Regions from separate parts of the Lysinibacillus sp. C5.1 genome, predicted to be linked through region 3. Evidence: predicted binding sites of a transcription regulator. Region 3 holds the regulator's gene; each other region holds the start of a gene.
The links. Region 3 encodes LexA, which represses DNA repair genes until DNA is damaged. Its sites were predicted from a motif close to CGAACATATGTTCG; they were not measured.
Positions count from the first base shown of each region.

Region 1: a site for LexA is predicted at 3,863-3,876, ahead of I5435_RS16355 (ImmA/IrrE family metallo-endopeptidase). Genes of this name have one in related genera too.
Region 2: a site for LexA is predicted at 8,598-8,611, ahead of uvrB (excinuclease ABC subunit UvrB). Genes of this name have one in related genera too.

Region 1 covers NZ_CP066226.1:3,342,040-3,352,350, forward strand. The annotation lists gene I5435_RS16325 (LuxR C-terminal-related transcriptional regulator) at 320-733, opposite strand; gene I5435_RS16330 (hypothetical protein) at 768-953, opposite strand; gene I5435_RS16335 (DnaA ATPase domain-containing protein) at 1,095-1,937, opposite strand; gene I5435_RS16340 (ORF6N domain-containing protein) at 2,256-2,951, opposite strand; gene I5435_RS16345 (helix-turn-helix transcriptional regulator) at 2,994-3,233, opposite strand; gene I5435_RS16350 (helix-turn-helix domain-containing protein) at 3,387-3,785, shown strand; gene I5435_RS16355 (ImmA/IrrE family metallo-endopeptidase) at 3,893-4,396, shown strand; partial or broken gene tnpA (IS200/IS605 family transposase) at 4,591-4,782, opposite strand; tRNA gene I5435_RS16365 (tRNA-Arg) at 4,955-5,028, opposite strand; gene I5435_RS16370 (SDR family NAD(P)-dependent oxidoreductase) at 5,249-5,995, shown strand; gene I5435_RS16375 (hypothetical protein) at 6,079-6,747, shown strand; gene I5435_RS16380 (DUF2639 domain-containing protein) at 6,820-6,984, opposite strand; gene I5435_RS16385 (protein adenylyltransferase SelO) at 7,112-8,578, opposite strand; gene I5435_RS16390 (metallophosphoesterase) at 8,725-9,228, opposite strand; gene I5435_RS16395 (XTP/dITP diphosphatase) at 9,241-9,834, opposite strand; gene rph (ribonuclease PH) at 9,836-10,311, opposite strand, start outside.
Region 2 covers NZ_CP066226.1:688,403-698,713, reverse strand. The annotation lists gene I5435_RS03140 (murein hydrolase activator EnvC family protein) at 1-178, opposite strand, end outside; gene ftsX (permease-like cell division protein FtsX) at 365-1,249, opposite strand; gene ftsE (cell division ATP-binding protein FtsE) at 1,239-1,925, opposite strand; gene I5435_RS03125 (DUF4097 family beta strand repeat-containing protein) at 2,206-3,384, opposite strand; gene uvrA (excinuclease ABC subunit UvrA) at 3,673-6,537, opposite strand; gene uvrB (excinuclease ABC subunit UvrB) at 6,545-8,524, opposite strand; gene I5435_RS03110 (IDEAL domain-containing protein) at 8,896-9,138, opposite strand; gene I5435_RS03105 (competence protein ComK) at 9,370-9,879, shown strand; one part of gene prfB (peptide chain release factor 2) at 9,983-10,311, opposite strand, start outside.
Region 3 covers NZ_CP066226.1:1,298,485-1,308,795, forward strand. The annotation lists gene I5435_RS05895 (DUF2339 domain-containing protein) at 1-127, shown strand, start outside; gene I5435_RS05900 (prepilin peptidase) at 425-1,177, shown strand; gene I5435_RS05905 (gamma-glutamyl-gamma-aminobutyrate hydrolase family protein) at 1,190-1,912, shown strand; gene I5435_RS05910 (GNAT family N-acetyltransferase) at 2,165-2,620, shown strand; gene lexA (transcriptional repressor LexA) at 2,762-3,379, opposite strand; gene yneA (cell division suppressor protein YneA) at 3,545-3,859, shown strand; gene I5435_RS05925 (YneB family resolvase-like protein) at 3,859-4,521, shown strand; gene I5435_RS05930 (GNAT family N-acetyltransferase) at 4,578-5,090, opposite strand; gene I5435_RS05935 (DUF896 domain-containing protein) at 5,263-5,496, shown strand; gene tkt (transketolase) at 5,794-7,788, shown strand; gene I5435_RS05945 (hypothetical protein) at 8,146-8,784, opposite strand; gene I5435_RS05950 (hypothetical protein) at 8,866-9,372, shown strand; gene I5435_RS05955 (response regulator transcription factor) at 9,484-10,116, opposite strand; gene I5435_RS05960 (sensor histidine kinase) at 10,091-10,311, opposite strand, start outside.

The DNA.
Region 1 (10,311 bases), 2.0 Mb from region 3:
AATATAAACAAAAGAAATCTTACCTAACCTGCCTATAGCCTAGTTTACATTATTATTTCTAACTCACATAATATTTAAAGTATGGCAACTCTGGAAAGTATGGAATGTTTCTACTGATTGCTTTCATTCAGTGTATCCCTAAGAGACTATTAGTTAAAATGCAAGAAGAATTACCAAATTGCCAGATGGAAAAAAGTTGAACAAAATGTAATTCAGCTTGCACTTATCCTTTAAAAAAAGATTTATAACAACACAAGTAGACAAAGTTTCAGGCCAATAAAAAGTTTTAGGATCCCTCAATTTATATGAGGGATCCTTTTTAAGCTAACATTTTGATTAAAATATTTTCTTTAATATTTTGTATTTGTGTGTGACTCAATTCCATTTTTTTTGCTATCCAACGCTTAGATTTTCCATCTAACATCCAATTTAATACTTGTATCTCCCTATCGCCTGTAACTTTTTCAAGAAGTTTCTGAACCTCTAATATCTTTTTCTCGTAATCTGCAACACGTTTATTATTTTTCGATCGTCTAATAGCCTCTTGCATAATTGGATCACCTATCCCGCCTACCGCCTTTGGTAATGACGCCTCAATACCATATTGTGCCGTCTTTGCCCCTATGACCATTTCTTCTCGCATTTCTTTGATAGCGTTAACCATCCAATGGTAGTCTGTAATCATTGAATCCAAAACATCCGGTGTAATAACTAGTGCTCTCTCTTTTAACATAAATTTTCCCTCCTAAGTGTAATGATATTCTCCTCTATGCAGAGTAGTAAATTTTCGGCTCATATCGATGATAAAAGCCATTGGGATTAATATGCATTGCTAATGCTGTTTGTAATTCACACTCGTCAAAGCAAATTGTTTTCGATTTATTCTCATCCCCTTTACGCCATATGATGACTGCATACGGTTTTACTCCAAAACCTAAAAATATTGGATTCAAACTGCTACCTCCCATATCTGATTCATAACGAACTGTTAATACTCCACTTTTAAATGCTTTATATCCATTTATTAAAACTAAAACGTTTTTTCCTGTTGTTTCGTCATCTATTCTCCCTCCGATAAAGGGATGGGGGTCTCTCTATTTTTTTTCAAATAGTTTGCGCAATCGATAGTTCACTTTCTTATCCTTCTGAATAGTCACTATGAAATCTTGCGTCATTTCAAACAGTCGACTAGTTAAAGCCTCATCGATATAAAGCATGTCATCAAGAGACAATTCACTAGATATTAATAAAGGTTTGTTGCTCAAATAACGAGCGTTTACCACTTCGAAGATGACCTCAGTCTGCCACGACTTCACATTAACTTTCCCACCGATTGGCTTAAATAAATCGTCAATGAACAAGACATCAACCTCCTTCATCTGAGTCATAATTTCCATTTTACGTTCAAAATTGTTAGCAGCGATCTTGTTCAAGCCATCTTTGTATGGAAAGTATAGAACAGGCACTTGATTTGAATGGATCAGATAGTTAGATATAGCGGTTAATAAGTGTGTCTTGCCACACCCAGGTTGTCCCACAAGCATGATGCTGTTTTGTCTGAAACCTCTAATTTCTTCAAAGGCTGCATAATACTGTTTCACTTTACTTTTCATTTCTACAACTTTGGGATGAACATTATCCGTCGAGAAGTTTTTAAGGCTCATTTTCTGAAACTCTTTTGTAATTGCACTCGATTCAATAAGTCTATTAATCTTGAGCATCATGTTGCATTCACAAACGACATAATAGTCTTGCTCCACTTCAACACCTCGGATATAGTAACCATTTTTTTTACGGACTAAGTAACTACCAGTATCCCTACACTTAGAACAGTTATATTGAGTTTCCTCAATCGCTACAGTAGTCTCCAAATATTGCTTGCTTCTCGCCATTAGCTCCTCCATGACTTCTGCCATTCTGTCGCCCGTTTTTTGCACTAATCTTCACCTGCCCATCTGTAGTTATTACATTGCAATGTATTATTAAAAACTGTATTATTCTCCTGACTGGGTATCAACACGTTTGAACATTCACTCTAGTCGTTTTGTTAATACGTCGGTCAATAACTTTTGTGCCAGGTTTGTAGATTAGGTCCACAATGACATTGCCCTTATCTTTTAGACTTGAAATTAACTTTGTTATTCGCCCCTTGCTAAGACTATAGATTGGTGCTAACTAATTGTTTGATGACAACACCCTTGTTCAACTCACAAACCAAACTTCAACAATTAATATATCCACACACAAAACGAGAGTTATGATACCTTTCGAGGAATCCAAGATCGAATGTAATTCAGTACATTTTGCAAATCTTTCCTACGAATATCTTTATAACTAGCTACAGCAAAACGATTCTTAATTTCACGATGCAATTCACGAAATAATTTAGGTTGGATGTTTGTATCATCTTCAATCTCATAAACTTTTATGGCAACTTCTTTTCGTACAGCGCGTTGTTCACCAGAAGTTAATGTTATTTGTTCATTAAATTTTTCGATAATCATAGACAGGTCCTGTCCATGCTGTTCTTGTTGAATTGCTTGAGTATCTTTCACTAAATCAGCAGTTGTACGAAGATCGGTCACATGTGTTTGATTTTTAAATAAAGGAATTACATTTTCTTTCACCGTGTAGTATTCGTCTACTAAATTTTCATACGCGTCCCAAGCTTCATCTGTATTTAGAAATTTAGCATGTAGCCAAGCTCCCTTTTCAGTCCAAAGATATAACGCTCTACCCTGATTGGAAATTTGTAAGTGTTGTTGCGTTTCTCGAAAATTCAATAATTCCTTACCTTCTAATTTGATAAAGTGCTTATATTCTTTATATCGATCTTTATTTTCTGAAAAGTTTTTATAAATATGGTCACTAATTGTTCCATAACTTTCAGCAATTTGTGCTGTCGTAAGGATTCTACAATTTTCATATAAGATAATTTGTAATAATTTCATGTCAATATATCCTCCTTTATTAATAAACTTTGTATCATATCGCTACACAAACACATTTACACAGCCATTTTGTAACGAATCGTTACTTTTATCATCAAAAAAAAGAACCCAATCAAAATCTAGTACTACCGCAATAGATTTAGCAACATGTACAGAAGGCCTGCGTTTATCTTGTTCAATCATGGTATAATATGCTCGTTTAATTCCAGATGCTTTAGCGACATCATCATGAGTCAGATTATTTGCTAAACGTTTTGTCTTTAACCAAGTTCGATTTTCCAATTATTCACCAACTTTCATATAGCTTATTTATAATATAGTATCAATTCGTTACTTAGTCAATCATATTTGTATCGTTTCGTTACATTTTTATTTTTTATTGGATTAGTAACAATTTGTTACATATAATGATATTTAGAAACGCGAGGTGAAATTATGCTAGGTGGACGCTTGAAATATCTACGAAAATCAAATAACAAAACGCAACAAGATATAGCAGACATTCTAGGCATTACTAGACCAGCTTATACTGCTTATGAACAAGGTAAAAGAAATCCTGATTATGAAATTTTAGAAAAAATTGCGGACTACTATAATGTGTCTATAGATTATCTTTTAGGGAGAACAGATAATAAAGGAGCTTTACATACCCAAGCTGGCATCTCTGATAATGAATACAACAATCTAAGTGCATATCAAAAAGAGGTAATTGATTTCTTTTTAACTAGAGAAGATTTATTTTTTAAAAACCAGCCAGAAAATTTACTGGATGCGTTAGAACAATTTGAAGTTTTCTATGAAGTATTGAAACGGCAACAAGAAAACAAAAAATAAAATCACAATAATTTGCAACGTTTCCAATCATTTTAAAATTCGCCTTTTCTTTGGTGAATTTTTTTGTTACCATAAACAGAACATATGTTTGATAAAAGGGGGATATTATGAATTTTATTTATACTCATCTAGAAGATTATATTCGTGAATTATATACAAGTATTGATGTGACAACACCTAAACATCTTAATCCAGGATTAATCGCCTCACGCCTTGGTTTTACACTATACTTTTTACCTTACGATTCTACCAATACAGGAAATGTAATTTTTATTGATTCTAGATTGTCTGAAGAAAGGCAGTGGCAGGATTTCGGGCATGAGTTATGTCATGCGACGGTACACTCTGGTAATCAAGCTAAATCAATTCAGCTTTTTAGAGAATATCAAGAATGGAAAGCAAATAGTTTTGCTCTCCAAGCCTGTGTACCCACTTTTATGCTTAATAAGCTAAAACTACCTTCAAATGAGGAAAAAGCAATTATTACAATTCAAGCGTTCTTTCATGTAGAATACGATTTTGCGAAGAAAAGATTATATCACTATCTTAATAATCATTATTTTGATGGTTATAGACTCACTGAAGGGAGTAATTATTGTGAAGTACGTTAAATTACGATTGATTAACTGCAATAATTAGTGTTAGTCAGAGTGAAATAGTGTAAACGAAAAAAGTAGTAACCATTCTATCTAAGAACATCAAAAATAGTCAGTTCGAAGATGATGCCGATAAACGAATAGAATAACCATATTATTTTCAAATGAATGCGCAACCCTTTTGCCCTGAAATGAAACAATTAGCTACCCAACATGTGAATAGGATCAGGGCAAGCTGTTGCTTCAATTATTTCTACTCCTTTTCTTTCACATAACTGGCGAAGAATTCTACCTACATCTACTTTAATTTGTCCATAAATAATCTGCCTTCTATATTTTGGCGCAAAGACGATGTGATACTTACAATTCCATGTTGTGTGTGCTAAACTTTTATTATCCATTTGGATCCCCTTTTGTACGAAGTCGGTTGACCAGACCTGAATTTATCGTACGGCTGGGGATTTTTTCTTGTCCATAGCTAGAAGCTCTTTAGAACCCCTCGCATAGCAAGGGGTTTTCAAAAAAACACAATAAAAAGCCTTACAACCGTTGTGGCTGTAAGGCTTACGTTAGCGTCCCAGGAGGGATTCGAACCCCCGACCGACGGCTTAGAAGGCCGTTGCTCTATCCTGCTGAGCTACTGAGACATGGTGTGTGTGTTCCTAAAAACCTCTTAGGAAAGACAATATTTATTATATGTCCTTTATTACATAATGTCAACATGAATTTTACTATGGAGGCAAGGTTTGCCTTGAAAATATTATATACCTATTTATTGTATGATGCTATAGCTTTCTTTATGTTATTTCACTGCATTACATTGTCTTATTTTTTGTTAAAATAATAAGCAAAAATGGAGGTATGTGTATGTTTGAAAAGTCGGTGGTTGTGGTGACTGGTGGTGCGCAAGGAATTGGAGAAGGGATTGTGCGTGCATATGCACAGCGTGGTGCCAAGGTTGTAATTGCAGATGTGAATGTAGAGCTGGGGCATCAATTAGCGCAAGACTGCAATGAGCAAGGGTATTCGGCATTGTTTGTGGAGGCGGATGTGTCTAAGGAACAAGATATTGTTGCGTTAATGCAGCAAACGGTCCAACATTTTGGGACGATTACGATTTTAATTAATAATGCGGGTAAGTTTGAGCATGTGTCACCTTATGATATTACGGTTGCGCAGTGGCATAATCTTTTACAAACGAATTTAACGAGTGTTTTATTCTGTTCTAGAGAAGCGGCTAAAATCATGCGAACAAATGAGCTTGGAGGTTCGATTGTTTCTTTAGCCTCTACACGGGCTTTTATGTCTGAGCCTTATAGTGAAGCGTATGCCGCTTCCAAGGGCGGTATTGTAGCGTTAACGCATGCATTAGCCCGCTCTTTCGGTCCAGATAACATTACGGTCAATTGTATATCACCTGGCTGGATTGAAACCGGTGATTATGAACAGCTACGTGCTATCGATCATGAACAACATCTAGTAGGGCGTGTTGGTGTGCCGGAAGATATTGCACAAGCTTGTCTGTACTTAACAAATCCTGCGAATCGATTTGTCACAGGGATTAATATTACGGTCGATGGAGGCATGACAAAGAAAATGATCTATGAGGAATAATGGACGCATCTGGATTCTTGCACATTCAAGGATCGTGTAGAGTATTCTACACTAGAATGAATTTTTTAAGGGAGTGGTGTGCATTGTTTCCATATTCAAACAGCTATTCCGGGAATTCTTTAAGCGTCATCTATACGGCTCCATCCAACCAGTATACAGCGCCTATTCGGCACTTTTTACAGCCGCAACAGGATCATCGCAGATGCATTAGTAAAGCAGAGGCTGATTTTATGGCGATGAATCGACTGTTGTGGATGGAGCATGTTAATTGGACGAGGATGACCATTATAAGTATTGTCTTTAATTTGCCGGATTTACCATTTGTGCAAGCACGTCTTTTACGCAATGCGACGGATTTAGGTAATTGTCTGCGCCCCTTTTACGGCGATCAAATAGCAGATCGCTATGCAGAGCTAATAAAAGAGCATTTACTTATTGCAGCGCAGCTTGTTACAGCGGCGAATAAAGGAGATGCGGCAACAGCAGCGGCTAAAGAACAAGAATGGTATCGTAATGCCGATGACATTGCCATATTTTTAAGTTCCATTAATCCATATTTAACTAAAGAAGCTGTGCAGCAAATGTTTTATCGCCATTTAGCTTTAACGAAAAAAGAAGCCGTGACGATGATTCAAAAAGACTATCAATCAGACGTGCAAGTGTTTGATGATATAGAGGCAGAGGCACTTGCCATGTCAGACATGATAGCAAATGCCATTGTCATGCAGTTTTGCTACCGCTTTTATTCATAATAAATAAAAAACCAGATTCATCGACAATCAGCATTTGTCCATCAATCTGGTTTTTCGTCTTGGAGAAAAAAGCTATGATTGCTCCGTATCGGTTTGTTGTAGCTCCACATAGCGGTAATATAAATTCCTTAATTCAGATTCTTTAAACTTGCCTAGATGTGTTTTTAATTGAGGATGCACTAAAATCCCTTTTGCGCGTAGCTCTTTGACAAACCAACCTTTTGAATATTGATGCAAGTTGCACCGTCTCCTTTTCTGTTAGTCATCCATAGCGTATGCGCAAAGGTTTTATGCTGTTACCGCTACCCCTTGTTACACCAAAATAAAAACAAAGGACAAGAAATAATCCTTTGTTTACAGTCCATTATGTGCCACAAAACGTTTGGTATGGACAGTTGGATGGTGCTGGTAGCGTGGCATACGCTTCTTGTTCCGCTAAATGAGCGTACGGCTGAGATAGCACCTGTAATAGCTTATCCATAACACGATAATCACCGCGTGTAACAGCCGCTTCTAACGCTTCCTCTACCCGATGGTTTCGCGGAATAACAGCAGGGTTGGTGTCTCGCATTAACTGCTGTGATTGTGCTTTGGATGGCTCTTGCCTTTGTCTTCTTGCTTGCCACTGTTCGTACCACTTTTTAAATTCCATACTATCACAAAGCGCCGTTCCTTCACATCTTTGAAACGTTAGTGAACGGAATGTATTTGTATAATCTGCTTCATGCTTTTCCATTAACGTTAGAAGTTCATCTATTAGTGCGGCATCTTGCTGTTCTTCATTAAAGAGACCGAGCTTTGCGCGCATTCCCGCTAACCAGTTTGTATAGTACAACTGCGGATATTGCTCAATCACTTGCTGAGCTAGTGCTATAGCATCTTCTGGGTCGTCATGGATAAGTGGAAGGAGCGTTTCAGCAAAACGCGTAATATTCCATCCTCCAATAGGCGGCTGATTGGCATAAGCATAGCGTCCTTGTCGGTCGATGGAGCTAAAAACTGTTGCTGGATTATAACGATCCATAAAAGCACAAGGACCATAATCAATCGTTTCACCGCTAATCGTCATATTATCTGTGTTCATTACACCATGAATAAAGCCGACTAGTTGCCATTTGGCAATAAGGGCTGCCTGTCTTCCCATAACTTCTTGAAGCAAGCTCAAATAGCGATTTTCCGTCTGTTCAATCATTGGGAAATGGCGTTGGATTGCATAATCAGCTAACTTCTGAAGCTCTTCATCGCTACCCCATTGTGCCGCATATTGAAATGTCCCTACACGTAAATGACTACTTGCAACACGCGTCAAAATCGCACCAGGTAGTTCTGTTTCACGATGTACTGGTTCTCCTGTTGTCACTACTGCCAAACTACGGGAAGTTGGGATACCTAACGCAAACATTGCTTCGCTAATAATATATTCACGTAGCATCGGGCCAAGTGCTGCACGGCCGTCACCTCCTCTAGAGTAAGGCGTTCGTCCTGAACCTTTGAGTCCGATGTCATAGCGCTCCCCAGAAGGTGTTATTTGTTCGCCTAGAAGAAGTGCTCTACCGTCCCCTAACATATTAAAATGTCCAAATTGATGTCCTGAATATGCCTGTGCAAGCGGCAATGCCCCCTTTGGTATCTCGTTACCCGCAAGCACCTCAATCCCATCTTCTTGTTGAAGCGCACTATAATCTAATCCAAGGGACTTTGCCACTGCTTCATTTAAAATCGCCAACTTAGGTGCATGCACGCGATTTAATTGAAGATGGCTATAGAATGAATTTGGTAGACGAGCATAGCTATTATCAAAATTCCAACCAATATTATTTGCCTTAGTCATTTGATCACCCTTGTTCTTTTCATTTAGTCTTTCTACTAACATGCAATTCATTCGTGGACGTATTTTCCAAAGCCTTTGTAATCCATAAATAGAAAAACGCTTAAACTCTCTTTTAATAGAATCTTAAGCGTTTTTAATAAGTTTAGTTATGCGCGAACAAACGTATGCGTTGACAAACGATCATTGTTCTCTGTGAAAAAATCCACCTGATAATAGCTAGCTTGAATGTCTATAACTGCAAAGCTTTTTTCATTGCCACCTCTTGGCTTTAATAAACTTCCTGGATTGATAAATAAGACATCATCAATCATTTCGACACCTAATAGATGAGAATGACCAAAGCACACAATATGTGCATCGACTTCCTTTGCGCGATACAATAATGCCAACATGGATGATTTAACTTTAAATAAATGACCATGTGTGACAAAAAGGGCAGCATCTCCCACTTGCACAATTATTTCCTCTGGAAAGGCTTTATCAAGATCACAATTTCCCCGCACTTTTTTCATGCCATCTAATGCAGCATGGGAAAAAGGCAGTTCGCTATCACCACAATGAATCATCGTTTCGACATGCGGATAAAAGCCACGTACTTGGTCAATTACATGGCTATCTCCATGTGTATCACTCATGACCACTATTTGCATGGATATCACCTCTTACTTAATAAGGTTTGGCAATTGTTCCTTTAACTTGCGAATGGCATTTCCTCGGTGAGAAATAGCCCCTTTTTCTTCTGGTGTTAATTCAGCCATCATACGATTTAAACTTGGTACAAAAAAGACAGGGTCATAGCCAAAACCATTAGTTCCACGTTTTTCATGTGCAATGACACCTTCGCACGTGCCGAACACTGTTGTTGTTTCAAAATCAGGACCCGCAATAGCAATACAGCAGCAAAAGCGAGCTGTGCGCTTGTCATCTTCTATACCTTGTAAATTTTGCAATAGTTTTACCATATTTGCCTCATCATCATGATCACCAGCATAGCGTGCCGAATAAACACCTGGCTCCCCATTAAGCGCATCTACAGCTAAACCACTATCATCCGCAATAACAATCGTTGCAAGCTCTTTTGCTAAAGCCTCTGCTTTTAACACGGCATTTTCTTCAAATGTTGTGCCTGTTTCTTCAATTTCCATGTCCGGTGCGACATCAAACATCGTCACCACTTCATAACCGAGCGGCCCAAACAATGCTTCGAAATCTTTTGCTTTGCCTTTGTTTTTTGTAGCAATTACAACTTGTTTCATATTAGCAGTTTCCTCCTACTTTATGAGCTATTTCTCCAAGCGCTTGTTTTTGTAGTTCAATAAGCTCACGAATGCCCTTTTCACCTAATGCAAGCAAGTTATTTAATTCCTCACGTGAAAAGGTCGCTTCTTCACCAGTCCCTTGTAATTCTACAAAACGGCCTGCTCCTGTCATGACGATATTCATATCTACCGCTGCATCTACATCTTCTACATAATTTAAGTCTAAAACGGCACCTTGCTCTTCAACAATGCCAACACTTGTAGCCGCTAAAAAATCAGTAACAGGGAATTTTTCTAGTTGTTTTTCTTCAGCAAGCTTGGCAATTGCCTGTGTCATTGCGACAAATGCCCCTGTAATCGAAGCAGTTCGTGTTCCGCCGTCTGCTTGAATCACATCACAGTCAATCCATACTGTACGTTCTCCCAACGCTTCTAAATCGACGATAGCACGTAATGCGCGACCAATCAGACGTT
Region 2 (10,311 bases), 610 kb from region 3:
TGGCGTTTTCTTTACCACTAATAGAAGAATTCAATTGATTTTTCTTTGTTTCTACTTGATTTTTCTCTTCTTTTAAATCCGATAAACTATTTGCATACGCTGATGGAGTTTGGATAAAAAGAAGTAGTGCAGTTGTTGCCGCAAATGCTTTTATAGAGTTTTTCGCTATACTTTTCATCTAATGGACTCCCCTTCGATATTTAATTCCCATAAACTTTGCCGTTTTAAAAGCCTTTAAATTGTGGTGCAAATTTAGCTAAGTTTACGCGTCGGCAGAATCTGCTTTTGAAATCTGTGACATTCTTTGGCACCGTTACTACCTGATTTGGCCCTACAAAACGAATGACTATTGCCACAAAGCAAGTTAAATTTTTAAAAACTTACGTACAGACATGAAACTTCCCCATATACCAATTAACACACCAATAAGAAGTATCAGAGCGCTCACTTGGTAAACAAGTGGTGAGAAATCTAATAGTTGCACGAGCTCACCTTGTAAACGAGGTGCAATAATTTTATAAACATTGTGGTAAAGTGTTGCGACAACCGCAATCGGAATAATAGAGCCTAAAATTCCAAGCCACATACCTTCTAAAAGGAATGGAATACGCACGAATGAATTTGTTGCCCCTACTAGTTTCATAATTTCTATTTCATCACGACGAGCGATAATCGTAATACGAATCGTATTAGAGATTAAGAAAATCGCAGTGAATAATAACCCTAAAATCAGCACAAGCCCCACATTACGACTAATATTTAGGAAGTTGAAAAGTTTTTCTACTTTACCTTCGCCGTACTTAACATCGTATGTATATTCATACTTATTAATTGTCTTTGCAACTTTTGCTGTTTGTTGTGGATCTGCCGCCTTTACATAAATGACATTTCGTAACGGGTTACTTTGCTCAAAAAGCTTAAAGTCATCCCCAAAATCTTTTACTAACTTTGTTAATTCATCCTCTTTTGTGGAATATGTCATTTCCGCAACATCTGGCAATTTTTTAATCTTTGCTAATAACGCTTTTTCAGCAGCTTCATCTGCCGTTTCGTCGATTAACACTTTTATTTCAACGTCGTTCTCTAAATCAGATGCAACTTTGTTTAAGTTCATCATAATGAGTGAGAATACACCTACTAATATTAAAGTCACCGTAACTGCGCTGACAGAAGCAATTGTCATCCAGCTATTACGTCCAAGTGATTTAATACTTTCTCGAAAATGGCGTTTTACCGTATTAAATTTCATAGCCGTAGTCACCTCCGTGCTCATCACGGACAATCATACCGCCTTCAATCGCTATAACCCGTCGACGAATAGTGTTCACTATTTCACGGTTATGGGTTGCCATTACGATTGTTGTACCCCGTGCATTAATCTCTTCAAATAAATTCATAATCTCCCAAGATGTCTCTGGATCTAGATTTCCTGTTGGTTCATCTGCAATCACAACTTTTGGTACATTGACGATGGAACGTGCAATGGAGACACGTTGCTGCTCACCACCAGAAAGTTCATTTGGGAACATTCTTGCTTTATGTTTTAAGCCAACAAGTTCTAAAACTTCCATAACCCGTCGACGAATTTCTACGGGCTCCTCTTCAATTACCTCTAGAGCAAATGCTACGTTCTCATAGACGTTCAACCTTGGTAATAATTTGAAATCTTGGAAAACAACACCAAGTTGACGACGCAAAAAAGGTACCTTTTTATTTTTCAAACTGCCCAAATCAATACCATTAACAGTAATTTCACCTGAAGTTGCTTTTTCCTCGCGGTACATTAACTTGATAAATGTCGATTTACCTGCACCACTTGGACCAACAACATAGACAAACTCACCTTGTTTTATATTAACCGAAATGCCATTTGTCGCAACTACACCATTCGGGTACTTCTTTGTCACATTTTTCATTTCTATCATAATTTTTTAAACCACCTAAACCTCTTATATATGTAAGATGTATTCCTTTTTCTATTATAGCACTCAATCTATGATTTTTTATTACAGTTTTATTTCATTCGTTGGAATATTCTCCTAGTTAATTAATATTTTTTGGAATATTTTATATAAATCTATCAAACACCAACAAAATAAAACAGGAATCGATGGAAAGTTCTAGTCGATTCCTGTTCATTGCTTCATTTGAAAATACAAAAGAGCATTCAAGCTGTTTCATCTCTTTGCTTGAATGCTCCTTATTTTACATTTCTTGCTCGTCAGTCGTTGTATAACGTACTAAAACTGCACCTGTTTTCGACTCGCCTTCAATAAATAGACGGTTGGCATCTTCCACTTCTTTATCAAAACGGACTACTTTAGATAAAAATTGATCTTGTGTCTCAATTTTCGACGCATCTTGAATACCGACATCTACTTTACCAAAATTCGTTACAATTTTACCGCTTAACGACATTGTACGTGGTACATATATTTCTACAGCACCTGCAACAGTATGTGCTTTAATTTTTGAAGATTTACTAGAGCATGTTGTCACTACAACATGTCCATTTATAGATTTTGCTTCTACTTCATCTAATGCACCATCTAAATATACGCGCCCATTCAAAGTTTCAGCTTCTAAATCTTTACCACGAACATCCGTTAGTTCGATGGAGCCATTCGATGAATCCACTTCCGCCTTCGTAAATACTAGCTTCGAGCCCTTAATTGCACCATTCAATGTTTTCAGCTTTAATTGCTCCAGCTCGATATTTTGTAAAGTTACGCCACCATTCATTAAACGGACAGATAATTTATCTAATTTTTCCTTTGGTGCAAGTACTTGTACATTTACTTGTACTAGCTTTAATTGACTTAAAATTCGTAGTGAGTCTTCTTCATTTTTCACAACAAATTGCTCCAAGAAATGATTACGTGTTTCTTCCTCACTATCATTCACTAGAGGTGCTTTGACCTTACAAATAATTTGGAAAGTATCACCTTCACACGGTTCTAATGAAAAATTACCATTCGGTAGCTCAACCATAATATTTTCTATATGCGCTGCTGCAAGTTCTTCGGTATGAGTAAATTCAAACTTATCTCCAAATGGTGAAGAAACATCGAATTCTTTTACTTTTTTTACTGCCGTATTCATCATATCCATAAAGAGTGAGCCAATTTGTGTTAAATCTTTACGAAAATCATGGATTTCATCTTGGAAATGCTTTGTGAAATCTGCCTCTTTCTTTTTTTGTTCTTCTTTAAAGATTGGTTCTTTTTCTGCTGAGGATTGCTGATCAGTATTCGACGTATCGTTCATACTGCTATCAGTGGACTTGCTAGGTTGCTCTAATGCTTCTAATAATGTAATCGCCTCTTGCGCTGAAATAGTTCCTTTTTCCACAAGTTCTAAAATTCGTTGACGTTCATTTTGCATAATGGTATAGCCTCCCACAGATTGTTATATTTATTTATACGTCTCCATATGTGAAAAGTTTCACTGAAAAAAGAAAAAGCATGCACTGTCATACAGTAAAAAAGTTTTCATGCATGCTATCTAGATGTTTTTTTGATACTGTCATTTAAAAAATCTGCTACATTTCCAGAGTGAAAATAAGACTTATGCTAGCTGTGCTAAATGCTTTAGCGTACGAGGTCTTAAATCTCACCCTCAGAAACAGAGCAGATTTTTATAATTTTTTTCTTTTTGCTGTTTGTAAAAAATTTATTTTGTTGCTTCTGTTAAAGCCATTTCCATACGTTGTCGATCACGTATTAAAATCGGTTTTAAATATTTACCCGTATAAGAGCCAGCCACTTCCATTACTTCTTCTGGTGTACCCGTTGCAACAATGGTACCTCCTTTGTCGCCACCTTCTGGTCCTAGGTCAATAATGTAATCCGCTGTTTTAATAACATCTAAATTATGCTCAATAACGAGCACCGAATCCCCATTTTCTACAAGTCGTTGTAAAACAATTAGTAAACGCGCAATATCATCTGCATGTAAGCCCGTCGTTGGCTCATCTAAAATATAAAATGACTTACCTGTTGAGCGACGATGTAATTCAGATGCCAATTTGACACGTTGCGCCTCACCACCAGACAGTGTTGTCGCAGGTTGACCTAATTTCATATACCCTAAGCCAACATCAACAATCGTTTGTAATTTACGTTGGATTTTAGGGATATTTTCGAAAAACACGACGGCATTTTCAATTGTCATATCTAAAATATCGGCAATACTTTTGTCTTTATATTTTACTTCAAGTGTTTCACGGTTGTAACGTTTTCCATGGCAAACCTCACATGGCACATATACATCTGGTAGGAAATGCATTTCAATTTTAATAATCCCGTCACCCCGACATGCTTCACAACGGCCACCTTTAACGTTAAAGCTAAAACGTCCTTTTTTATAGCCACGTACTTTCGCTTCATTTGTTGTGGCAAACACATCGCGAATATCGTCAAAGACACCCGTATACGTTGCAGGATTGGAGCGAGGAGTTCTTCCTATTGGCGATTGGTCAATATCGATAACCTTTTCCAATTCATCGATCCCGGATACTTCTTTATGTGCCCCTGGCTTTACCTTTGAACGGTTGAGCTTTTGGGCTAATGATTTATATAAAATTTCATTAATTAGTGTTGATTTACCTGATCCAGATACACCTGTTACTGCTACAAATAAACCTAATGGCACATCTACTTTGACGTTCTGTAGATTGTTTTCCTTTGCCCCCACTATAGACAATTTACGCCCATTTGGTTTACGACGCTCTACTGGTAGTGGTATAAACTTCTTGCCACTTAAATATTGGCCTGTTAACGACTGTGGATTATCCATGACTTCCTGTGGCGTACCTGCTGCTACAATTTGACCACCATGTACACCGGCGCCCGGTCCAACATCAATCAGATAATCTGCCGCTAGCATTGTGTCTTCATCATGCTCGACAACAATAAGTGTATTGCCGATATCTCGCATATTTTGTAGCGTACTAATAAGACGGTCATTGTCTCGCTGATGTAGTCCAATGGATGGTTCATCTAAAATATAGAGTACACCTGTTAAGCGAGAGCCAATTTGTGTTGCTAAACGAATTCGTTGTGCTTCTCCACCTGAAAGTGTTCCAGCTGCACGATTTAATGTTAAATAATCTAACCCTACATTCACTAGGAAGCCAAGTCTTTCCTCGATTTCACGCAATACGAGTCTCGCAATTTGCATATCCTTTTCAGATAAATCGAGCTCTTTGAAAAACGTATCTGCCTCCTGAATCGAATACTCTGTTACTTGTCCAATATGTTGATCGCCAATTTTCACAGCTAATGTTTCGGGCTTTAATCGGTAACCTTTACAAGATGGACAAGCTTGCTGTGCCATATATTTCTCCATTTGCTCTCGTACATAATCAGAAGTTGTTTCTTTAAAACGGCGCTCTACATTACGCACCACACCTTCAAATTCAATCATCTGATCTCGTACATTGCCAAATTCATTTTCATAATAGAAGCGAATTTTATCTTTACCAGAACCATATAAAATCTTATCCATCTTTTCTTTAGGTAAATCTTTGACAGGTACGTCCATCGGAATCGCGTAATGATCACATACTGCCTTTAATAGTTGTGGATAATATTGTGAGCTTGTAGGCTCCCATGGTGCAATGGCGTGCTCTAATAATGAACGTTCCCAATCTGGCACGATTAGTTCTAAATCAACCTCCTGCGTTGTTCCTAACCCGTCACAGCTTGTACATGCTCCAAACGGACTGTTAAATGAAAACATACGAGGCTCTAGCTCCCCTATTGAAAAACCACATAATGGGCAGGCATGATGTTCACTAAATAATAATTCTTCATGTTCCATGACATCAACAAGAACGCGTCCTTCAGCTAATCGAAGGGCTGTTTCTAACGAATCACTAAGACGAGCAGCAATCCCCTCTTTAACAACAACACGATCGACTACAACTTCTATCGAATGCTTTTTATTTTTATCAAGATCAATCGCATCATCTAAATCGCGTAATTCACCATCAATCCGTACGCGTACAAAGCCTTGCTTTTTCAAGTCTTCTAGTAACTTGACATGCGTTCCTTTACGACCTGAAATCATCGGTGCCAGTAATTGCATTTTCGTACGTTCTGGATAAACTAATAAACGATCCACCATTTGCTCAATCGTTTGCGATGTAATCTCTATACCATGATTTGGACATATTGGCTTCCCAATACGAGCGAATAGCAAACGTAAATAATCATAGATTTCCGTAACGGTTCCAACTGTGGAACGTGGATTACGGCTTGTCGTTTTCTGATCGATTGAAATGGCAGGCGATAGCCCCTCAATTGCATCTACATCTGGTTTATCCATTTGGCCGAGAAATTGGCGCGCATAGGCAGATAGCGATTCTACATAACGACGTTGCCCCTCGGCATAAATCGTATCAAACGCTAAGGAAGACTTCCCAGAACCCGATAAACCTGTTAACACGACTAATTGATCACGTGGAATTGTGACATTTATATTTTTTAAATTATGTGCTCGTGCGCCTTGCACGACGATTTCTGTATTTTTCACAAGCCAATCACCCTTCTGCTTTCAATTCAAATATTGTATCTCGTAGTTCAGCTGCTCGTTCGAAATCAAGCGCTTTAGCCGCTTCCTTCATCTCTACTTCAAGAGATGCCAACAATTTCTCTTTTTCTGCCTTCGTCAACTTCTTGCCTTTCGTTGCCTTTGTAACATACGATTCCTCTTCCTCTGCCACTTGTGTCGCACGAATAACATCCGGAATCTTTTTGACAATTGTTTTCGGTGTAATGCCATGTTCCTCATTGTAGGCCATTTGAATTGAACGACGACGTTTCGTTTCATCAATCGCCTTTTTCATCGAATCTGTCATATTATCTGCGTACATGATAACATGTCCATTTGCATTACGTGCCGCACGACCAATTGTTTGAATAAGCGAACGTTCCGAACGTAAAAAGCCTTCCTTATCCGCATCTAAAATCGCCACGAGCGATACTTCAGGAATATCTAAACCTTCACGCAATAAATTAATGCCGATTAGTACATCATATGTACCTTTACGAAGTTCACGAATAATTTCAATCCGCTCTAATGTCTTAATCTCTGAATGTAAGTATTCCACTTTTAAGCCCATTTCCTTCAAATAAGCAGATAAATCTTCCGACATTTTTTTCGTCAATGTTGTAACGAGGACACGTTCATTGCGCGCAATACGGTCATGAATCTCGTCAATTAGATCATCGATTTGCCCTTCAATCGGGCGCACGTCAATTAATGGATCAAGTAACCCTGTCGGACGAATAATTTGTTGCACCATTTCTGGCGTATGTTCAAGTTCATATGGACCAGGCGTTGCTGATACATAAATGGCTTGATGAATGTGTCGTTCAAACTCCTCGAAACGCAAAGGACGATTATCTAGTGCAGAAGGCAAACGGAATCCATGCTCCACTAGTACCCCTTTTCGTGCTTGGTCCCCGTTATACATACCCCGTACCTGTGGTAATGTCACGTGACTCTCATCGACAATAAGCAAAAAGTCTTCTGGGAAGTAATCGAGTAATGTGTATGGTGTTGCACCAGCTTCACGCAATGTTAAATGACGTGAGTAGTTTTCAATACCTGAACAAAAGCCCATTTCACGCATCATTTCTAAATCATAGCGCGTACGCTGCTCTAAACGCTGTGCTTCCAATAGCCTATCTTCTGCTCGCAATAACGCAAGACGTTGTTCTAATTCTTTTTCAATATTGTCAATCGCTTTCAGCATTTTTTCTTCGCGTGTAACGAAGTGGGAAGCTGGGAAAATTGCTACATGGTCGCGATCTGCCAATATTTCTCCTGTCAACGCATCGACTTCTCGAATGCGATCAATCTCATCTCCGAAAAATTCCACACGAACGCAATGTTCATCACGAGAGGCTGGGAAAATTTCGACAACGTCACCTCGCACACGGAACGTCCCGCGTGTAAAACTAATATCATTACGTTCATATTGCACGTCTACTAATTTCCGAAGCAATTGATTGCGTTCAATCTCCATACCTGTTCGAATCGATACAACCAATTCGCGATATTCTTCAGGAGAACCTAAACCATATATACAAGACACTGAAGCAATAATGATGACATCATCCCGTTCGAAAAGAGCCGATGTGGCTGAGTGACGCAGCTTGTCGATTTCATCATTAATACTTGAATCTTTTTCGATATACGTATCTGTTTGTGGAACATACGCTTCAGGCTGAAAGTAATCATAATAACTCACAAAGTATTCAACTGCATTATTTGGGAAGAACTCTTTGAACTCACTATATAATTGACCCGCTAGTGTTTTATTGTGGGCCATAATCAGCGTTGGTTTTTTTACTTGCTGAATAACATTAGAAATCGTAAATGTTTTGCCCGTTCCTGTTGCACCAAGCAAAGTTTGATGTCGTTTCCCTTCCCGTACACCCTCCACTAATTCCGCAATCGCCTGTGGCTGATCCCCGTTAGGCTGATATGGCGCCTGTAAATCAAATGTTTGCACGCATGTTCCCGTCCTTTCCTTCCAATTTGTACATTTATTTTAGCATAGCAGTACTAAAATATCGAACATTTAACGAACGAATGTTTGTTATTTTTCTCAATTTCGAATTTCTCACTTTATTACAACGCATTTATTATTTGTCATTACTCGTCACTAATTCTAACGCTATCATTCATTTTTCTAGAAGCTAAATACTTTAGCTCCTTGTATCCATGATTAGATATATACCCATTCTTTAATCATACAATTCTATAAATTTACAAATGACAAAGATAATTATCCTTATTGCCCTATTAATGCAATAAGGCACTTTCTATTTCGTTGCAGACAAAAAAATCCGCTCCCCGTTAACGGAGAGCGGTCTTATCGTATTATTCACTTGCTATTTTGTGTAATGCCTCTAGTTCAGCCGCGTATAGATGAAAAGCCTTTTCATCTCGTTCATCGAGTGTTCTATCTATCAGAACCATTAGCTGTTCTTCACGATGCATACGCTGGATATGATTTAAAAATAAATCTAAATAAATCTCGTTCAATAATTTCTCTGCCTCATCAACTTTTTTCGACTGACCAACGGCTTTTAGAAAATCTGTGTACGAATAATATTTATCCAACGATCTCCACCTCGATCCTTTTCTAAATTATAAGAAAATTCAGACCAAATTGCAACGCTAAACAAAATAAAATCAACTATCATTTATTAGAATTATAGCGTATTTTTAAGCAAATTTCTAAAGAAATAGTATCAATTTCTAGATAATTTCGTTTTTTATCTATATTTTTAGTATTCATCTTTGTCATTTACACTACAAATAAATATTCCCATAAGGAGGCGTTCCATATATATGTCCACAAATTATGTAAATGGTTATTTAATGTCTTTCAATACTTATTTATTACAACCTATTCAACATGAATCGAAAATTTTCACAAGGGTCATCGACAAGCATAATGAGTTAATTGTGACACGCAAGCCTTTGCATGTTTTACGAAAGTCATGCATTTCATTGGGCACAACGTATGAAGCAGCAAAATTTTCTGCGAAACGTTTTTTTGGCAATCAACATAAACTGCCAATTGTTGTTGCATATGATTATGGCTTTCCTTGCATTTTTTTACCAACCTATTCGCCAAACTCTATACATAATATTTGGATTGGACTTCATGCCATTTCAAATATTTCACCAAGCAACGATGGTTGTATTATTACGTTGAAAAATGATATGAAAATTGAGCTTCCTATTAAATACGGCTCGATTAGTAAACAATTTGTCAATGCCTCTATGCTCTATAAACATTATATGGAAGAGCGCAAGCAACTTAGCCATGATGCCCCCTATCACCCTCCATTTTGAGTGCCTGACACCTAGAAAATTCAGAATTGTTTGAGTGACAATTGTTTGAGTGACTGGCACCTTAAAAAACCTCAGAAGCTTATGCCTCTGAGGTTTTCATTCATTATCCGATTTTAGAACGTAAATAGGCATTGATGAATGGATCTATATCTCCGTCCATTACGGCTCCTACATTCCCTGTTTCTTCACTTGTACGATGATCTTTCACCATTGAGTATGGATGGAACACGTATGAACGAATTTGAGAGCCCCAGCCTATTTCCTTTTGCTCTCCACGAATTTCATCAAGTTGTGCTTGTTGCTTGTCAATTTCCAATTGGTATAACTTACCTTTTAACATCGTCATGGCTTTTTCACGGTTTTTAATTTGTGAACGCTCTGCTTGACATTGAACAACAGTACCTGTTGGAATATGTGTAATACGGACAGCTG
Region 3 (10,311 bases):
AGCCATCGCCTTTATAAAGCTGATATTCTTCGACTTATCCGCACTCGATTTATTAATACGCGCAATACTTTTCATCTCAATTGGTGGCATCGGCATGCTACTGTCGGGCAGATTGTTGAGGAAATAAAAATAAAGACTGTTTACTAGTGTGACTAGTAAATGGTCTTTTATTTTACGGTAAATTTGTTTTGGCGTAAAAAAGCCACTCAAATACGTGCTCTTTGAAAGTATTATTGTCAATAAAGTGGTGACAGGAACACGCATAGCGGCTGTAGAATTTTATAATTATCATTCACCAATAGTGAAATCAAACTAGAAACATTAGCAGAATGTAGAGTCTACTATTACCACGACCGTCGAGGTCACAACCTTATTATAAAGGACAACAAGTATAAGCACTATGTTAGTTTAGGGGGTAAGAAAAATGGAAATGGCTTATACAATACTTGTATTCGTATTTGGACTTGTATTTGGTTCGTTTTTTAATGTGGTAGGTTTACGTGTGCCGATGAAGGAGTCGCTAATCCAACCACCATCGCACTGTACGACCTGTCAGAGGCAATTGACGGCAATAGATTTAATACCTGTATTGTCCTATATATTTTTAGGAGGCAAATGTCGTAGCTGCGGGCAAAAAATTGCATGGATTTATCCATTCATCGAGCTGCTGACCGGGATATTATTTGCCTTTTCATATTGGCAATATGGATTTAGTGAACAATTTATCGTGGCATTATTATTGATTTCATTATTGGTGATTGTGGTTGTATCGGATATTACCTATATGCTTATACCAGATAAAGTGCTATTGTGCTTTTTGCCATTATTGGTGATTGGGCGTATGCTAGCGCCTTTGACGCCTTGGTGGGATAGTATTGTAGGTGCTGTCGTTGGCTTTGGCGTAGTATATAGTATCGCAGTTGTGTCGCGTGGTGGAATTGGTGGTGGCGACATAAAATTATTCTTTTTACTCGGCCTTGTATTAGGTACAATCCACACACTATTGACATTATTTATAGCAGCCGTTATTGGAATGGTTGCTGGAATGATTGTGCTGCAAGTGCGCCAGCAAGGTAGAAAAACAGCGATTCCATTTGGCCCTGCCATCGCACTAGCAGCGGTCATAGTGTATTTCTATGGAAATGTCATAATACAGTGGTATGTAGGATTATGGTAAGGAGGGAGATAGATGAAACCAATTATAGGTATAACGGCGTTTGCGGAAGATGATTTATCATCGAGATTAAATGTAGCCTATAGCGAAAGCATTATTGAGGCTGGAGGGATCCCATTTATTATTCCGCTGGGGGTAGAGGAAGATGCGGCACAAATTCTATCGTTAACGGATGGTTTACTTTTATCGGGTGGGCACGATGTTCATCCATTTGAATTTGGTGCTGAACCTTTACCAAGGCTAGGAAAGATACACCCGGAGAGAGACAAGGTGGAACTGGCCTTACTTAATGCAGCCTTTACAAGGAAAATGCCGATATTCGGTATTTGCCGTGGTATTCAAATGCTCAATGTTGCATTAGGTGGAACATTATACCAAGATGTTGATAGTGAATATCATAGTAGTAAACTGTTAAAACATGCACAACAAGCAGCTCGTGGCGTCGCAACGCATTATGTTCACATAACACCTCATACATTGTTAAAAACAATTATTGAAGAAGAAAAAATTGCTGTTAATTCCTTTCATCATCAAGCAGTAAATGTTTTAGCAGAGAAGCTAGTCGTTGCAGCAAAATCTAGTGATGGTCTAGTCGAAGCGGTGGTCCATGAAGAGTTTCCGTTTTGTCTAGCAGTTCAGTGGCACCCAGAAGAACAGGCAATTGTAGGAGATATTGCTGCACAAAAACTTTTTTCAGCTTTCGTTAAAGCGAGCATGCTATATAAAAGAGAAGCATAGGGATGACAGCTAAGAAACCAAACGAAAATTTAATAGTTTAGCCTTTAAATACAGTCTTTCACATAGAAAAGGCTGTATTTTTATTGTCATAATTGGAGGTATAGTTTAAGAGAAATTCTAACTATGCAAATTGATAATTACTTCAAGGCAAAAGGCAGTTACGCAGAGTTTCTTCAGGTAATTACAGTGAAACAAAGGATTAATAATAAATGTTATAATTGTATTTATATGTTAAATAAAGGGGTGGTTGTAATGGAATATAAATTATTAGTGGAAGAGGATTTAAGTAAATGTACCGAAACATTTATTGAAGTATTTAATGATGCGCCTTGGAATGATAAATGGACATTTTCGCAAGCTAAAAAATATTTATTAGATTTTTATCAGACACCTGGATTCTTAGGCGTTTTAGCAATAGAAAATGACGAGATTTTAGGCTGTATTTTAGGAGTCAATAGAGTTTGGTGGAGCGGAGATGAATTCTTTATTAATGAAATGTACGTAAAACAACAACAGCAGAATAAGGGAATTGGAAGAGCGCTGTTAAATCATTTAATTAAAGAACTCGATAATAACAAAATAGATAACATTGTACTGCTGACAGATAGAGGGATACCTGCCGAAGAATTTTATAAAAAAAATGGTTTTGAAGAAATAGAAAGAATCATCTTTCTACATAAGAACATTAAACAATCGTTATCACGTTGATGAACTTAATGATATATGCCATCAAACGCTCCTAAATGTAAGTTTGAGCACACATGCAAAAGCCACGAATGTTATCCCATCAACATTTCGTGGCTTTCCTAATCGAACATTATTTTTTCGCGAAATTAGTATAAGAATGCATTAATGTACACGGCGATATAAGCCGACAACTTGTCCTAAAATCGAAACTTGGTCTACAATAATCGGTTCCATTGTAGCGTTCTCTGGCTGTAAGCGGAAATGATTTTTTTCTTTAAAGAAGCGTTTGACAGTTGCTTCATCTTCTTCGGTCATGGCTACGACGATATCACCGTTATCGGCTGTTGCCTTTTGCTTGACGATGACTAAGTCCCCGTCAAAAATTCCTGCCTCAATCATCGATTCACCCATGATTTCTAGCATAAATAACTGATCTTCGCTTGTCCCGTAAATATCCGGTAAAGGGAAATATTCGTCGATATTTTCAATCGCTGTAATTGGAGATCCAGCAGTAACCTTCCCTACAAGTGGTACATGGATAACACTTTGCTTTTGAATCGAATCCTCAGGCTCTAAAATTTCAATTGCACGCGGTTTAGTAGGATCTCGTCGAATAAAGCCTTTTTGCTCTAAACGAGCTAAATGTCCATGAACTGTTGAGCTTGATGCAAGTCCAACTGCTTCACCAATCTCACGTACAGATGGTGGATAGCCCTTTGCGCGTACTTCTTCTTTGATAAACGCTAGTATGTCTTCTTGTCTTTTCGAAACTTTTTTCATGATTGCTCACCTCTTTTTTTCATATCATTCTTCTTACTAGATAGTATAGCAGAATGCGAACACTTATGCAAACATAGGTTCGAAAAGTGTTTGACAAAAACGTTTGTTCGCTTTATTATAAGAACATTCATTCCGAACAAACATTCTAAAAAGGGGATATGATGCATGAATTGGTTTAAAAAAAATACACATATTTCAATTTTATTGGGCGCAATTTTCTTATTTGCAGGCTATCTTTTTATAACTGATCCTGGAGACATTACCTACACTGAAATTCATATAGAGCATGGCGATAGCTTATGGTCGTTAGCCGAACAATACCGTGGTAAAATGGGTACGGATGACTGGATTAACCTTGTGAAAGCCGAGAACGAATTACATAGCGTTAATATTGTTGCAGGGAAATCACTCGTTATACCCGTAGTGGGTGACAATAAGATGCCCACCAATTCTATTGAAATTGCGAGAAGTGGAAAATGATGAATAAAAAACGAACGGCTGTACTGTACTGCCGGGTTAGTACGGAAAAAGAGACCCAAAGTTCTTCATTAGAACGACAACAAGAAGAATTGCTGCGTTATGCCAAGGAACAAAACTATGAAGTGATACAGGTTTTTCAGGACAAACATAGTGGTTATGATGTGGAACGCGAAGGTTTACTGGAGATGCTCGATTTTATTAAAGAAAAAGAAATTCAAGCATTATTTGTGCAAGATGAAACACGTTTAGGGCGTGGGAATGCGCGAATGGCTGTACTCCATTTATTGCAAAAAACAGATACAGATGTTTTTTCGATGCGAGATGCGGGGCCTGTCCAATTAAATGAGATGGACACGATGTTGCTTGAAATATTAGCGATTGTAGAGGAGTATCAGCGTAAAATTCATAATGCGAAAATTCGCCGCGGTATGCGTCGGGCAGTAGAAAATGGCTATCGTCCAGAAAATAACTTGTCCAATCGTGGCAATCCAAATGGTCAGGAGCGCAAGGAAGTACCGGTAGAAGAAATTGTGAAGTTGCGAAATCGGGGCTTTACTTTTGAAGAAATAGCCATGACACTTAGAGGTCTTGGCTTCGAAGTTAGTAAGGCAACCGTACATAGGCGCTATCAAGAACATCAAGAAAGATTAGCAGGCAAATAATTTGCACTGCTAGTCTTTTTTTATTCTACTAACAGTCTTGAAGTGTAGTAGAGAGCTCAACTTTGCCATTCTTCCTGCAAAATAGCGTAATAGTACTCATCCCACCAATCGTCACCATGTGGTATACATTTTTTGAAAAATCCTTCACGACGCATGCCGATTTTTTCCATAACGCGATAAGAAGCGATATTTTCGGGCTGACATGTGGCGATGATTCGATGAAGCTTCATTTTCGTGAAGCCGTAATCTAATAGTGCTTGTGCTGCCTCCGACGCATAGCCTTTACGATAATACGCAGGATTTAACACCCATCCAATTTCATATGTATGTTCGCCAAAGTAAGGATGGAATACGAGATGACCGATAACCTGTGACTGCTCCTGTAAAACAATGGCGAAATGCTTTGCTTCATCACGATTATCTGATATAAATTTTTGCACTTGTTGTGCAGTTAAAACGCCTTCTGGCATATAGTGCATCACGGTTTGATCGGACATATAGTTAACAACAGCCTGCCAATCTTGTATTTCAAATTTTCGGATATGTAATCGCTGTGTTGTAATGTTCACCTTATTTCCCCCAATATGTGTTCTTTATTAATAGTTATACACTACTAACATTTGGAAGTCATGTAAATTGTGGCTAAGCTGTGTGATTAAGGGTTGGTATAACTGCATTTTAAGGGAAAGCATGCTATACTTTGCATACTGAAGTCATCAAGGTATTGAAAGGTGTGTAACGATGTTATCCAAAGAAAAAATTAATCGAATCAATGAATTAGCAGCAAAAGCTAAAGCGGGCAGTTTAACGGAAGAAGAAGCGAAAGAGCGTACATCCCTTCGCAAAGAATATTTAGATACATTTAGAGCAACGATGCGCAATACAATTGAAAATGTTAAAGTTGTCGATCAAGAAGGTAATGACGTAACGCCTGAGAAGGTAAAACAAGCGAAAAAAAATAAATTTCTAAATTAATATGACACATTTCATGCAGGATGTAAGCAAACACATTTCGCGTGGACATTTCACTATAGATTTCTAGCAAAATCCTTGCCCTCACTGAAGAAGGTTTCTTTTTTTATTTGTTAAACCTTCCTCCAAAATAGGCAGTAATTTTGTCGTTATTTCTATCATTGCTATGTCTAAGTTACAGAATGATGATAAAGTATGTCATAAATCTCAAATAGTATAACAAAAGCATTGTTTTCTAGGACAATGTTGACTAAACTGTAGTAGAACAATATATAGGACGAGAAAGGATGTCACAACATAATGACTCAACATGCGGACCAACTAGCGATTAATGCTATCCGAACATTGTCAATTGATGCAATTGAAAAAGCAAATTCAGGTCACCCAGGCTTACCAATGGGGGCAGCGCCAATGGCTTATACGCTTTGGACAAAACAACTTCGCCATAATCCGGCAAATCCAAAATGGTATAACCGCGATCGTTTCGTACTTTCAGCAGGTCATGGCTCTATGCTTTTATATAGCCTACTTCACCTTGGCGGTTACGGCCTACCAATGGAAGAAATTCAAAACTTCCGTCAATGGGATTCATTAACTCCAGGACATCCAGAATACGGCCATACGGTTGGGGTAGAGGCAACAACAGGTCCACTTGGACAAGGGATTGCGATGACAGTTGGTATGGCAATGGCAGAGCGTCATTTAGCAGCGACTTATAATAAACCAGGACATGAAATTGTCGATCACTATACATTTGCGCTTTGTGGCGACGGCGACTTAATGGAAGGTGTTGCGGCTGAAGCGATTTCATTAGCTGGACATTTAAAACTTGAAAAATTAATCGTGTTATACGATTCAAATGATATTTCATTAGATGGTGATTTAGAAAAATCATTCTCAGAAAACGTACAAAAACGTTTTGAGTCATATGGCTGGAACTATTTAAAAGTGGCTGACGGTACAGATACAGAAGCTGTTAACCAAGCAATCGAAGAAGCAAAAAAATCAACTGGCAAGCCAACGCTGATTGAAGTGAAAACTGTCATCGGATTCGGTTCTCCAAACAAATCAGGTAAAGCAGATTCTCACGGTGCGCCACTAGGCACTGATGAGGTTGTATTAACTAAAGCAGCGTATGAGTGGGCACATGAGCCATTCCAAATTCCTGCTGAAGTATATGATACATTCAATGCAGCAGCTGAAGTACAAGGTGCACAGCCGGAAGCAGCTTGGAATGCAAAATTTGAAGCTTACAAAGCAGAGTTCCCAGAATTAGCAGCTCAATTCGAAGATGCGATGAATGGTAAGCTACCAGAAGATTTCGCAGCAGAATTGCCAGTTTATGAAGCAGGTAAATCTGTAGCAACACGTTCATCTTCAGGTGATGCAATTAATGCGATTGCGAAGAAAACACCATCATTCTTCGGTGGTTCTGCTGACCTTGCAGGCTCAAATAAAACGACGATGAAGGGTGCAGGCGACTTCTCAGCGGATGACTATGCTGGTCGCAATATTTGGTTCGGTGTGCGTGAATTTGCAATGGGCGCTGCGATGAACGGTATGGCTCTTCACGGCGGTGTTAACGTCTTTGGCGGAACATTCTTCGTATTCTCTGATTATGTACGTCCAGCTGTACGTCTTTCTGCATTAATGGGTCTTCCTGTGACATATGTATTCACACATGACTCAATCGCTGTAGGGGAAGATGGTCCAACACATGAACCAATCGAGCATTTAGCTTCATTACGTGCAATGCCAAACCTTTCTGTTGTTCGTCCAGCAGATGCGAACGAATCAGCAGTAGCATGGGAGCTTGCAGTATCATCAGAAAAAACACCAACTGTATTAGTATTATCTCGTCAAAACTTACCAGTGCTTGACGCGTCAATCGAAACAGTTCGTGAAGGTGTAGCAAAAGGTGCTTACACTGTTTCACCTGCATCGAAAGAAGTAGCAGATGCTATTTTAATTGCAACAGGTTCTGAAGTTTCACTTGCAATTGAAGCGCAAAAAGCTTTAAAAGCTGAAGGTATGGACGTTGCAGTCGTATCAATGCCTTCAATGGATCGCTTTGAAAAACAAGATACAGCATATAAAGAATCGGTTCTTCCAAAAGCTGTTACAAAACGTCTAGCAATCGAAATGGGTGCATCATTCGGTTGGCACAAATATACTGGTTTTGAAGGTGACGTTCTTGCAATCGACAAGTTCGGCGCTTCTGCTCCAGGTGAGTTAGTTATGGAAAAATACGGTTTCACTGTAGAAAACGTTGTAGCAAAAGTTAAAGCACTATAAGATTTGGCTTCCATAAAAAATACCGTAAGCTCTAATTAAGCGTTACGGTCAGACTGTAGACAAACTCGGATATTTTCGAGGTTGTCTACAGTCTTTTTTTTATTTTAAAAATATATGTAGATGACAACTACCGTTGATTTCCATTGCGGGCGATGTTTACTTTTACAACAATGAAAAAAGCTGGCTACTTGTACATGGTAAGCTACTTAACGGAAAGGGTATTGTGGAAGACTATATTCAATGTGGCAAAAATATATTTCTTGTCCATAAAAAGGTAAAAAAATACAAAAGGCATCCGCGTTGAATTGCTTGATACCTTTTGTCGACAATCTGAAAGTAGCAAGCGCTACTCTAATTTTATTTAATTACTCTTTTATACTGAAGACCCGTATAAAGGCTACCATACCAATTACTCGCATAAGATACAGCGTAAGTTGCAGTAAATATTGCATCAATTCCTGTAGTTCCAGTATGACTTACTGTTCCATGATCATAGAATGAACCATTTACTACATAAGTATATCCTGTGTTATCCAAATCTACTTTGATGGTTCCATCAAATTTTTTACTACCCGCTTTAAACTCTTGTAAAAAAGGTTGTTTTTTTGTTACCCAGCCAAAGGATCCGTGTCGACAAGTTTCAATGATAACGATTAGCTGTGGTCTGTAACTTCTTACAGAAAGTGTTGTTGCTGTTTCCAGCCAACCACAAGCTGCTGGATTTCTGAAACTATAAGGCGGGTGTTGTATTTTTAATTCTTCTATTGACTTACCAGAAACTTCAGCAGCTCTTTCTAAAGCCTGGTTATATGTAAGTTCTATCATATATTCTTCATTATCGCGAATAGATTCTAGCTCGGATTCGCTTAATGATGTCCCATCAATAATTTCAATTGAATTCGAACTCTCTTGTGCTTCTGCGATTGTTCCTGAAAACGTCAGTTGAAAAGCAAAAATGGAAACTAATATCAAAAGCGATAACAATATTTTTTTCATATCCTCAATCCTTTCAATATGATAATATTATTAAAAGAAATTTTATCATAAAGCATAAAAAAATGTAAAAGGTGAGCTTAAATGATTAAAAAATACTTTTTTTCTTTTTTTGCTTTTTTATTTTTATTAGTGGGATGTTCAAATGAAGAAGTAAATATCGTCAAAAAACATGAAGTTATAGAAATTGGGATTGTAGGGGAAATACCTTCGTTAATTAAAGAAAACAATATAAAATTTAAAAAAATAATGTTACAAGATTTACATAAAAAAAATGAAGATTCTTTTGATGCTATCATGATTACGAAAGATTATTTACAAGAAGCTTCCGACGAACAATATACTCAATTTTATTTAAATTCCTCTATACCGATTGTATTTGTTCAGTCAGACAAAGCTATTTCAGCTTTTATTATTCCTAACCACACGTACGAAAATACATTTGAAAATCAAGCTCAAGATTATTTTATCGGTTATTATCAAGGTACTACTTTTGGCGTTGCTTTGAATGGAAATACAAATGGGGATTTAATAAAAGGTTATTGGAGTTTATTTGATTTATTAGCTAGATTAATACAAACAAATAATTAAAAAGAAACCGCAAGCTCCTATTGAGCGCTGCGGTATTTTTTGATCTTTTCGATGTTACGATCGCCACTAAAACTCGGCGAACCGCCACAAACCTAGCGACATTAATAAAAATTACTTTGCTAAACCATTTTGAAAGGCGTAGACGACAGCTTGTGTTCGATCTTGAACGTCTAGTTTGGCTAAAATATTGCTGACGTGGGTTTTCACTGTTTTTAAGGCGATGTATAAGTCATCCGCAATTTCTTGGTTTGCCTTGCCTTTTGCCATTAACAAAAGAACTTCCATTTCACGTTCAGTTAATTGCTCATAAAGGGGTGTATTTGTTCCATAGCGCATACGGTGCATCATTTTAGATGTGACTTCTGGCTCCAAAACAGTTTCTCCGCCCATTGTTTTACGAATGGCATCGGCAATTTGCTTAGCATTGGATGTTTTTAATATATAGCTAATCGCACCAGCCTCTAAAGCGGGATACACTTTATCGTCATCTAAAAAGCTTGTGACCATCATAATTTTCGCTTCTGGCCAAGCTTCAAGTATTTTAACAGTTGCTTCAGCTCCGGTCATCACAGGCATGACATTGTCCATTAAAATAATATCAGGACGAAGGGCGAGCGCACGTTCAACAGCTTCGACGCCATTTTCAGCTTCCCCCACAACAGTAATATCAGGCTGTGCTGACAGGTAGGCAGATACGCCAATTCGTACCATCTCGTGGTCATCCACTATTAATACTTGAATCAACTTCAACAACCTCCTTCTGTAGCGGAACTTTTACCTCCACTATTGTACCTTCTCCAGGTACCGAAACAATTTTATACCTACAACCAATTTCCACGGCTCGCTCAGCGATATTTTGTAAACCGTAGGAAGTCGATTTATCAGCCTCTACATCAAAGCCAAGACCATTATCTTGAATGCGTAAAATAGCAAGATTGT